3 regions of the Pantoea sp. X-Soil-OKNW-713 genome follow, and region 2 is predicted to be linked to each of the others. Evidence: predicted binding sites of a transcription regulator. Region 2 holds the regulator's gene; each other region holds the start of a gene.
The links. Region 2 encodes PhoB, which activates phosphate uptake and scavenging genes when phosphate is short. Its sites were predicted from a motif close to CTGTCATAAAACTGNCNNAT; they were not measured.
Positions count from the first base shown of each region.

Region 1: a site for PhoB is predicted at 2,123-2,142, ahead of pitA (inorganic phosphate transporter PitA). Genes of this name have one in related genera too.
Region 3: a site for PhoB is predicted at 937-956, ahead of serA (phosphoglycerate dehydrogenase). Genes of this name have one in related genera too.

Region 1 is NZ_AP035995.1:4,145,214-4,148,497, reverse strand. Features, by position in the region: gene uspB (universal stress protein UspB) at 81-416, shown strand; gene pitA (inorganic phosphate transporter PitA) at 462-1,961, opposite strand; gene AC6I8R_RS19385 (BaiN/RdsA family NAD(P)/FAD-dependent oxidoreductase) at 2,203-3,284, shown strand, end outside.
Region 2 is NZ_AP035995.1:1,053,960-1,057,243, reverse strand. Features, by position in the region: gene phoR (phosphate regulon sensor histidine kinase PhoR) at 1-1,024, opposite strand, end outside; gene phoB (phosphate response regulator transcription factor PhoB) at 1,039-1,728, opposite strand; gene sbcD (exonuclease subunit SbcD) at 1,925-3,142, shown strand; gene AC6I8R_RS04745 (AAA family ATPase) at 3,139-3,284, shown strand, end outside.
Region 3 is NZ_AP035995.1:3,587,987-3,591,270, reverse strand. Features, by position in the region: gene AC6I8R_RS16805 (LysR family transcriptional regulator ArgP) at 1-39, opposite strand, end outside; gene rpiA (ribose-5-phosphate isomerase RpiA) at 199-858, shown strand; gene serA (phosphoglycerate dehydrogenase) at 1,138-2,376, shown strand; gene AC6I8R_RS16790 (5-formyltetrahydrofolate cyclo-ligase) at 2,457-3,047, opposite strand; RNA gene ssrS (6S RNA) at 3,124-3,284, opposite strand, start outside.

The DNA of each region.
Region 1 (3,284 bases), 3.1 Mb from region 2:
AATTCGATTCATTCAGTGGAAGGCTTTCTCGTGGAGCGTTTACAGCGTTGCGTCTCCACGTCTCCAGCCGGGAGGGGATCATGATTAGCACTATCGCGCTTTTTTGGGCTCTTTGTGTAGTTTGTCTGGTGAATATGGCGCGCTACTTCTCTTCTCTGCGCTCGTTATTGGCGGTGCTACGTGGTTGCGATCCGCTGTTATATCAATATGTGGATGGTGCCGGCTTCTTTACGTCGCACGGTCAGCCCAGCAAACAGGTGCGCCTGGTGCGCTATATCTGGGAGAAGCGCTATCGTGACCATCACGACGAAGAGTTTATTCGTCGCTGTGAACGGGTACGCGGGCAATTTATTTTGACCAGCGGGCTGTGTGGGCTGGTGGTTGTCAGCCTGATCGCGATGGCGGTCTGGCAATAAAAAAAGGGCGACATTGCTGTCGCCCTTCGGTGTCTGAAGCGGTGATTACACCAGCTTCAGCGCAATCCAATACAAGGAACCGGACAACAGAATACACACCGGCAGGGTAAACACCCACGCCATCGCGATATTCTTGATGGTACGGCTTTGCAAACCGCCACCATCAACCAACATGGTCCCGGCGACTGACGACGACAGAATGTGCGTGGTGGAAACCGGCATCCCGGTGTAGCTGGCAATGCCAATTGACACCGCTGCCGTCACCTGCGCTGACATACCCTGCGCGTAGGTCATGCCTTTCTTACCAATCTTCTCACCGATAGTGGTCGCCACACGACGCCAGCCAATCATGGTGCCGACGCCAAGCGCCAGGGCTACGGCCATGATGATCCACACCGGCGCATACTCAACGGTTCCCAACAGATCGCTTTTAAGCTTGTTCAGGAAACGCTGGTCGTCAGCGCTGGTTTCCGGCAGCTTCGCCGCTTTATCGGCGGTATCGGAGATACACAGCAGCAGACGACGCATCTGGCTGCGCTGGTCTGGTGTCAGGTCACTGTAGCTTTGCAGATTGTTCAGTAAGCCCTGAGCTCGCTGAATCGCTGGCAGCGCACGGGCGCTATCGCAGTGGAATTCATGCGGGCCATTGATGGACTCTTCTGGCGCAGGCACCGCAGGCGGCACCATCTGCACGATGTGCGTCAGGGTTTCGCTGTGCTGCTGGTAGTACTGCTCCAGATGGTTGACGGCATCACGGGTACGGGTGATGTCATAACCGGAGGCATTCATGTTGACCACGAAACCCGCAGGCGCGACACCAATCAGCACCAACATGATCAGGCCAATGCCTTTCTGACCATCGTTCGCACCGTGTGAATAGCTTACGCCAATGGCGGAAACAATCAGGGCGATACGCGTCCAGAATGGCGGCTTTTTCTTGCCGTCGATTTTCTCGCGATCGGCTGGCGTCATATGAATACGCGAGCGTTTCTTGGTGCTGCTCCAGTAGCGGCGCAGCAGGAAAATCAGGCTACCGGCAATCACCAGACCGACAATCGGCGACAGGATCAGGGAAAGGAAGATATTCAGAACTTTTGGCAGGTTGAGCGCATCAACCACCGACGTTCCGGTCATCAGAGCATTGGTCAGACCGATACCAATAATGGCACCAATCAGGGTATGGGAGCTGGACGCCGGCAGGCCAAGATACCAGGTGCCGAGGTTCCAGATAATCGCAGCCAGCAGCATGGAGAACACCATAGCCAGGCCGTGAGCTGAACCAACATTTAATAGCAGATCGGTGGGGAGCATATGAACAATGGCATAGGCCACGCTCAAACCGCCCAGCAAAACACCGAAAAAGTTGAAAACACCTGCCATCACAACCGCCAGCTGCGCCCGCATCGCACGGGTGTAGATAACTGTCGCGACCGCGTTGGCTGTGTCGTGGAAACCGTTGATTGCTTCGTAAAACAATACAAACAGCAGGGCAAGAACCAATAACAGGCCGGTACTCAGGTCAAGACCAGCAAACAGATGTAGCATAAACGTTACGCCATTTTGGAGGACATGAACGCGGCGCATTATCCGCGACAACGTGCTGTATGGGAAAGGGAAATATAGTCTTTTTTTGTCTTAATGTTGCCAGTCACACGCCTAAACAAGGGAAAAATGCCGAAATATGAGTCATTTACAATATGACATATTTACGGCATTTTTTTGACACTGGCGTCAAAGAGGACAGATCACTACAATCAGCGCCTTTCGGGTGAAGTGAGAAAAAGCAGTGGAAAAATTTGACGTTATCATTGTTGGCGCGGGTGCTGCGGGCATGTTCTGTGCTGCACAGGCCGGACAGCGTGGCCTGCGTGTGCTGCTGCTTGATAACGGCAAAAAAGCGGGCCGCAAAATTCTGATGTCGGGCGGCGGGCGCTGCAACTTCACCAATATGTACACCGAGCCTGCGGCCTACCTCTCCCATAACCCGCACTTTTGTAAATCTGCGCTGGCGCGCTATACCCAGTGGGACTTTATCGATCTGGTCAATCGTCACGGCATCGCGTATCACGAAAAAACGCTGGGCCAGTTGTTCTGCGATGATTCGGCGCAGCAAATCGTGGATATGCTGCTGGCCGAGTGTGAAGCCGGACAGGTGACGCTCCGGTTGCGCAGCGAAGTGCTGAGCGTGCAGCGTGACGACGCAGGCTACACCCTGCAACTGAACGGCATGACGGTGCAGGCAGAGAAGTTGGTGATCGCCAGCGGTGGTTTATCGATGCCGGGGCTGGGTGCTTCACCGTTCGGTTATAAAGTGGCGGAGCAGTTTGGTTTGCAGGTGTTCCCGACGCGCGCTGCGCTGGTGCCTTTTACTCTGCATAAACCGCTGCTGGAGCAATTGAACACCTTATCCGGCGTGGCTTTACCCACTACCATCACTGCGCAGGATGGCACCTTATTTAAAGAGGCTTTGCTGTTCACCCATCGCGGTTTATCTGGCCCGGCGGTGTTGCAAATCTCCAGCTACTGGCAGCCCGGCGAGTTCGTGACGGTGGATTTATCTCCGGCAACGCCGCTGGATGGGTTTATTAATATCCAGCGCGACGCCCATCCGAACCTCAGCCTGAAAAACAGCCTGGCGAAAATTTTGCCGAAGCGCCTGGTGGAAGTGTTGCAGACGCTGAACCAGATCCCTGACGTCACCCTGAAGCAGCTTAACAGCAAGCAGCAGGGCGAACTGGTGCAAACCCTGCATCAGTGGCGGGTACAGCCAAACGGCACCGAAGGCTACCGCACGGCTGAAGTGACGCTGGGCGGCGTGGATACCACCCTGTTATCGTCAAAAACCATGGAAGCACGCGATGTGCCCGG
Region 2 (3,284 bases):
TGATATCAATGCGCGTCCCTTCCGGCGTATGGTTGACCGCGTTATACACCAGGTTGGAGATGGCGCTGCGCAACTGTTCATCATTACCCAGCACTTTGAGATGCGGATCGGTGTGGAAATGGATCTCATGACGCCCCTGGCTCAAGGTTTCCGCTTCGCGCTGGAGCAGCAACAGCATGGTTGGCACATCTACCGTCTCTTTCATATCGAGGGCGGGAGCAGCTTCAATGCGCGACAGCGTCAGCAGTTGCTTCACCAGGCTATCCATACGTCGCGTTTGCTCCGTCATGGTTTGCAACGCTTTGCTGCGTGAACGTTCGTTCATCACCGAATCGTTCATCATCTCCAGATAGCCTTGCAACACCGTCAGCGGGGTACGCAACTCATGGCTGACGTTGGCGAAGAAGTTACGTCGCGCGCCCTCCAGTTGATGCATTTGCGTCACATCACGCGCCACCATCAGCCACTGCCCTTCGCTGTAGGGCATCACGCGAAACTCCATATGATGTTGATTATTCAGCACCAACGTCAGCGGCTTATTAAAGTCACGCTGGCGGATATAGCGGGAGAATTCAGGATAGCGCAGCAGGTTGAGGATGTTCTGACCATTGTCTTCTGGCCAGCGCAGGCCGAGATGCTGTTGCGCCAGGCCGTTACACCAGAAAATGATACCCTCTTCGGTGGTCAGCACCACCGCATCCGGCAGCGATTCTGCACCGCTGCGAAAGCGTTTGATCAGGTTGCCCAGCTCGCGACGACGACGACGGTTACGCAACTGCATTTGATACAGCCCGTAAAACAGCGGTTCCCAGCTGGCGCGTCCACCGGGCGGCGTCATGGATCGATCAACCCATAACCAATGGGAGAGTCGCATCAGGTTCCAGAAATGCCACAACAGCAAACCCAGCACCGCGATCAGCAGCAGCCAGGGGAGATAGCCAAATACCAGACCTAAAATCAGTGCCGGCAGACAGACCAGCACCAGTTCGGTCAATAATCTCTTCCAGGAGAGTCGTTCCAGCACGGTAAAGACTCCGTTTAGTAGCGAGCAGAGAAACGATACCCTGTTCCGCGTACGGTTTGTACCATGCGATCGTGGCCGGAGACCTCCAGCGCTTTACGTAAACGACGGATATGCACATCGACAGTACGATCTTCGACATACACATTGGTGCCCCAGACATGGTTCAGCAGTTGTTCACGGCTGTAAACGCGTTCCGGGTGCGTCATAAAGAAGTGCAGCAATTTGTACTCAGTCGGTCCCATCTCCAGCGGCGTGGCTTCGGACATCACGCGATGTGATGACGGGTCAAGGCTCAGTCCCTGCATCTCAATCACCTCTTCCACCGCCATCGGCGAAATACGCCGCATCACCGCTTTGATACGCGCCATCAACTCTTTCGGGGAAAACGGTTTGGTGATGTAATCGTCAGCGCCCACTTCCAGACCGCGTACACGATCTTCTTCTTCGCCACGCGCCGTCAGCATCATCACCGGAATATCGCGCGTCATGGCTTCACGTTTCAGGTGCTTGATAAACTGGATACCGCTACCGCCAGGTAACATCCAGTCCAGCAAAATCAAATCCGGCCAGGGTTCGATGAGCTTCCCTACTGCGCTGTCATAATCTTCCGCCTCAATCGGCTGGTAATCGTTCTGTTCCAGCACGAAACATAACATTTCACGGATGGGAGCTTCGTCTTCCACAACCAAAATGCGCTTAGCCATTATTACTCCTGCTGATATGACGGCTGTCACTGGGATTTGCGGCGTCATTATGCGTCAGTTTTATGACACTTTTATGAAAAACCCAACCCTGGAAATTTAGTGGAAAAACAGAAATGTGACAGCCGTGAGGCGTTTTTTTTTCTTTCGTGGTGAAGTCGTTATAATTCCCCATCGCTTTTTCTGGCAGGGAGCATCCATGCGCATCATCCATACGGCAGACTGGCATCTGGGCCAGTTCTTTTACAGCAAAAGTCGCGCTGCTGAACATCAGGCATTTCTCGACTGGCTGCGCCAGCAGATTGACCAGCATCAGGTGGATGCGCTGATTATCGCCGGTGACCTGTTTGATACCGGCTCACCACCAAGCTATGCGCGTGAAATGTTTAACCGCTTCGTGGTGGCGTTGCAGGCCAGCCGCTGCCAGTTGATCGTTCTGGCAGGGAACCACGATTCGGTGGCAACGCTCAATGAATCACGCGAACTGCTTGCCTGCCTCAACACGCAGGTGATCACCAGCGCTACGCCGCAGGGCGAGCAGCAGGTGCTGACCCTGAAGCAGCGCGACGGTACACCAGGCGCGCTGCTGTGCGCCATCCCTTATCTGCGCCCGCGCGATATTTTGCGCAGCCAGGCCGGACAGTCCGGGCGGGAAAAACAGCTGTCGCTGCTGGAAGCCATCGAACAACATTATCAGCACTGCTTTGCCGCCGCAGAGGCGCAGCGCGCAGCACTCGGGGGCAAACTGCCGATTATCGCCACCGGCCATCTCACCACCGTCGGCGTAACCAAAAGCGACTCGGTGCGCGATATCTACATCGGCACCCTCGATGCCTTTCCGGCGCAGGCATTCCCGGCAGCGGATTACATCGCCCTCGGCCATATTCACCGAGCACAACGCATTGCTGACAGCGATCATATTCGCTACAGCGGTTCGCCTATTCCACTCAGCTTTGATGAGTTGGGCCGCGACAAGAGCGTGTTTCTGCTGGATTTCAGCACCGGCCTTGATGCCGTGACGCCGCTGACCATCCCGCTGTTCCAGCCAATGCAGATGCTGAAAGGATCGCTGGCGGATATCGAACGGCAACTGGCGCTGTTCAAAGAAAAAGAGGGCGACCTGGCGGTGTGGCTGGATATTGAAATCACCACTCAGGAGCACCTGAGCGACCTGCAACGCCGCGTGGAACAACTGACGGAAAACTTACCGGTGGAGGTGCTACTGGTCCGCCGCAGCCGCGAACAGCGCAGCCGCAGCCTGGCGCGACTGGATAACGAAACTCTGAGCGAATTGCAGGTTGAAGAGGTGTTTGCGCGTCGTCTGGCGCTGGAAGAGGATCTGGATGCCGACCAGGCAGCACACCTTACGCAACTGTTTCGCACCACCCTTGCCGCGCTGGAGAACCCCTCTGCATGAAAATCCTGACGCTGCGTTTTAAAAACCTCAACGCCCTGCGCGGAGAATGGTTTATCGATTTTCGCCGTGAGCCATTTGCCAGTAACGGTTTGTTTGCCATTACCGGGGCCACCGGCGCTGGTAAAACCACCCTGCTCGACGC
Region 3 (3,284 bases), 2.5 Mb from region 2:
ATCCAGCGCCTGAAGCGTTCGATAATCCGGGCGTTTCATTGTTGTTCTCTCTCGTTCAGGATGGAGGGTACTATGCCACAAAAAATCAAAAGATGGTTTTTGTGCACTGAGTTACAAAGCCTTTAACAGCCGCGCTTTTTTACGCCGCCTTGTTTTATACTACGCGCACCTCGTTGTCGCACAGGTTTTAAACATACCATGACCCAGGATGAACTGAAAAAAGCGGTAGGTTGGGCAGCACTGCAATATGTGCAGCCGGGCACCATTGTTGGCGTTGGCACCGGTTCGACCGCTGCCCATTTTATTGATGCGTTAGGTTCGATTAAGCATCAAATTGAGGGCGCAGTTTCCAGCTCGGAAGCCTCAACGCAGAAACTGAAATCCCTCGGCATTCATGTGTTTGATCTCAATGAAGTGGATTCGCTCTCGGTGTACGTCGACGGTGCTGATGAGATCAATCCGCAGATGCAGATGATTAAAGGCGGCGGCGCGGCGCTGACGCGTGAGAAAATTGTCTCCGCCGTGGCTGAGAAATTTATCTGTATTGCCGATGCCTCGAAAGAAGTGGATGTATTGGGCCACTTTCCGCTGCCGGTTGAAGTGATCCCGATGGCGCGTTCCTATGTGGCGCGTGAACTGGTGAAATTGGGCGGCCTGCCAGAATATCGTCAGAACGTGGTGACCGATAACGGCAACATTATTCTCGACGTGCATAATCTACGCATCCTCGATCCGATCGCGCTGGAAAAAGCCATCAATGCGCTGCCTGGTGTGGTGACGGTAGGGCTTTTTGCAGCACGCGGCGCTGATGTCGCGCTGATCGGCACTGCCGATGGCGTAAAAACCATTACCAAATGATCTGTCCGGCGCTGTTGCAGCGCCGCTTATTTCCATACGCAAAACATCTTTTCTTCGTATGCTGAAATTCGGTGACTTATGTCACAAAACAGTCATCAACAGCAGGTTCATTCTTCGCTCTGTACGCATATCCCGATTTTGTACGGCATTGTGCTGCCGTAGCGCTGACGCGTGCTGAGGTCGAGGCAATCGATTGTCTTGCTGCAAACGAATTTTTTGATATTTTGACAGAAGGCTGGCTTATGGCAGCCCTCGTTGAATTCTGAATAGGGTCGGGAAATGGCAGAGTTATCACTGGAAAAAGACAAGATTAAGTTCCTGCTGGTGGAAGGTGTCCATCAGAGTGCGCTGGATAACCTGCGCGCAGCAGGTTACACCAACATCGAATTCCACAAAGGTGCACTGGATGCGGAGACGCTGAAGTCCTCCGTTCGTGACGCACACTTCATTGGTATCCGTTCCCGTACCCAACTGACCGAAGAGATTTTCGCTGCGGCTGAAAAACTGGTTGCGGTTGGCTGCTTCTGTATCGGCACCAACCAGGTTGACCTGAATGCAGCAGCAAAACGTGGCGTGCCGGTATTTAATGCCCCGTTCTCCAACACCCGTTCGGTTGCCGAACTGGTGATTGGTGAAATGCTGCTGATGCTGCGTGGCATCCCGGAAGCGAACGCCAAAGCGCACCGCGGTATCTGGAATAAAATTGCAGCGGGTTCCTATGAAGCTCGTGGCAAGAAGCTGGGTATCATCGGCTATGGCCATATCGGTATGCAACTCGGTGTGCTGGCGGAAAGCCTTGGCATGCATGTGTTTTTCTACGATATCGAGAACAAACTGCCGCTGGGCAACGCCACACAGGTGCGTCACCTGTCTGACCTGCTCAACATGAGTGATGTGGTCAGCCTGCACGTACCGGAAACCCCATCAACGCAGAATATGATCAGTGCCGCCGAACTGGCGCTGATGAAGCCAGGTGCGCTGCTGATTAACGCCGCACGCGGTACGGTGATTGATATTCCGGCGCTGTGCGATGCCTTGTCCAACAAACATCTGGCGGGTGCGGCGATTGACGTGTTCCCTGTGGAACCAGCGACCAACAGCGATCCGTTCAATTCACCGCTGTGTGAATTCGATAACGTGATTCTGACGCCACATATCGGTGGTTCGACGCAGGAAGCGCAGGAAAACATCGGTCTGGAAGTCTCTGGCAAGTTGGCGAAGTATTCTGACAACGGTTCAACCCTGTCTGCCGTTAACTTCCCGGAAGTGTCGTTGCCGATGCATGCCGCCAGCGCCAGTCGCCTGTTGCACATTCACGAAAACCGTCCGGGTGTACTGACCGCCATCAACCAGATTTTTGCCGAGCAGGGCATCAACATTGCCGCCCAGTATCTGCAAACCTCGCCGCTGATGGGCTACGTGGTAATCGATATCGATGCACAGCAGGATGTGGCGGATAAAGCGCTGCAACTGATGAAGGCAATTCCGGGCACCATTCGCGCGCGCTTGCTGTACTGATTTAAAACGCACTTAATCGCGCGATGAATCGCGCCGCTACTGATACGGAATTATCGTAGCGGCGCGATTTATCGCGCAAATCACCACTGCCACAATTTCGACGGTGTAATCACCACCGGCAACGGCACATCCCAGGTCGCTACTGGCAGCGTTTCAACATGCTGACAGTCATGCGCAATCCCCACCGGTAGAAAACCATGCTGCTGCCAGTTTTGTAGCGTGCGATCGTAAAAACCTCCTCCCATACCCAATCGCTGCCCGCTTTGGTCGAACGCGACTAATGGCACCATCACCACGTCCAGCTGATCAAGGGTGACCATTTGGGTGATATCCAGCGGCGGTTCCGGGATGCTTAATTTATTCGGGCTGAGTGGCGTGTCGGGTGTGTAGCGCAGGAACAGTAAATTTCCGGGGGCGAAAGGGTGCAGCACCGGCAGGAAAACCTGTTTTTTCTGTTGCCAGAGCTTGGCGATGAGTGGGCGAGTATTCAACTCCCCATCAACGGACAGGAACAACGCAATACGTTCGGCATTGCTGATGGGCGCAAAATTTATCGCATGCTCTGCCAGCAAATCGGCGGCTTGTTCCTGCTGTTCAGCCGTGAGGTTGCGGCGCAGATGACGCACATGTTGACGAATGTCTTGTCGGTCACGAAATGAGGGTTCAGACATGATATCCCCGGCAAAGTCGGCTGTTGCCAGCCACTATATCATGCGTACCGGGGGATAACAGAAGTGGAACTAAGAGGAGATCTCCGAGATGCCGCCGCAGGCTGTAACCCTTGAACCCTTGGTTCAAGGTGAATGTGTCGTCGCAACTATCAGGCTTCTCGGACGGACCGAGCATGCTCACAAGTTACGGAGCGCCACATTCTGTGGTAATGAAATATCGGCTCAGGGGACTGGCCC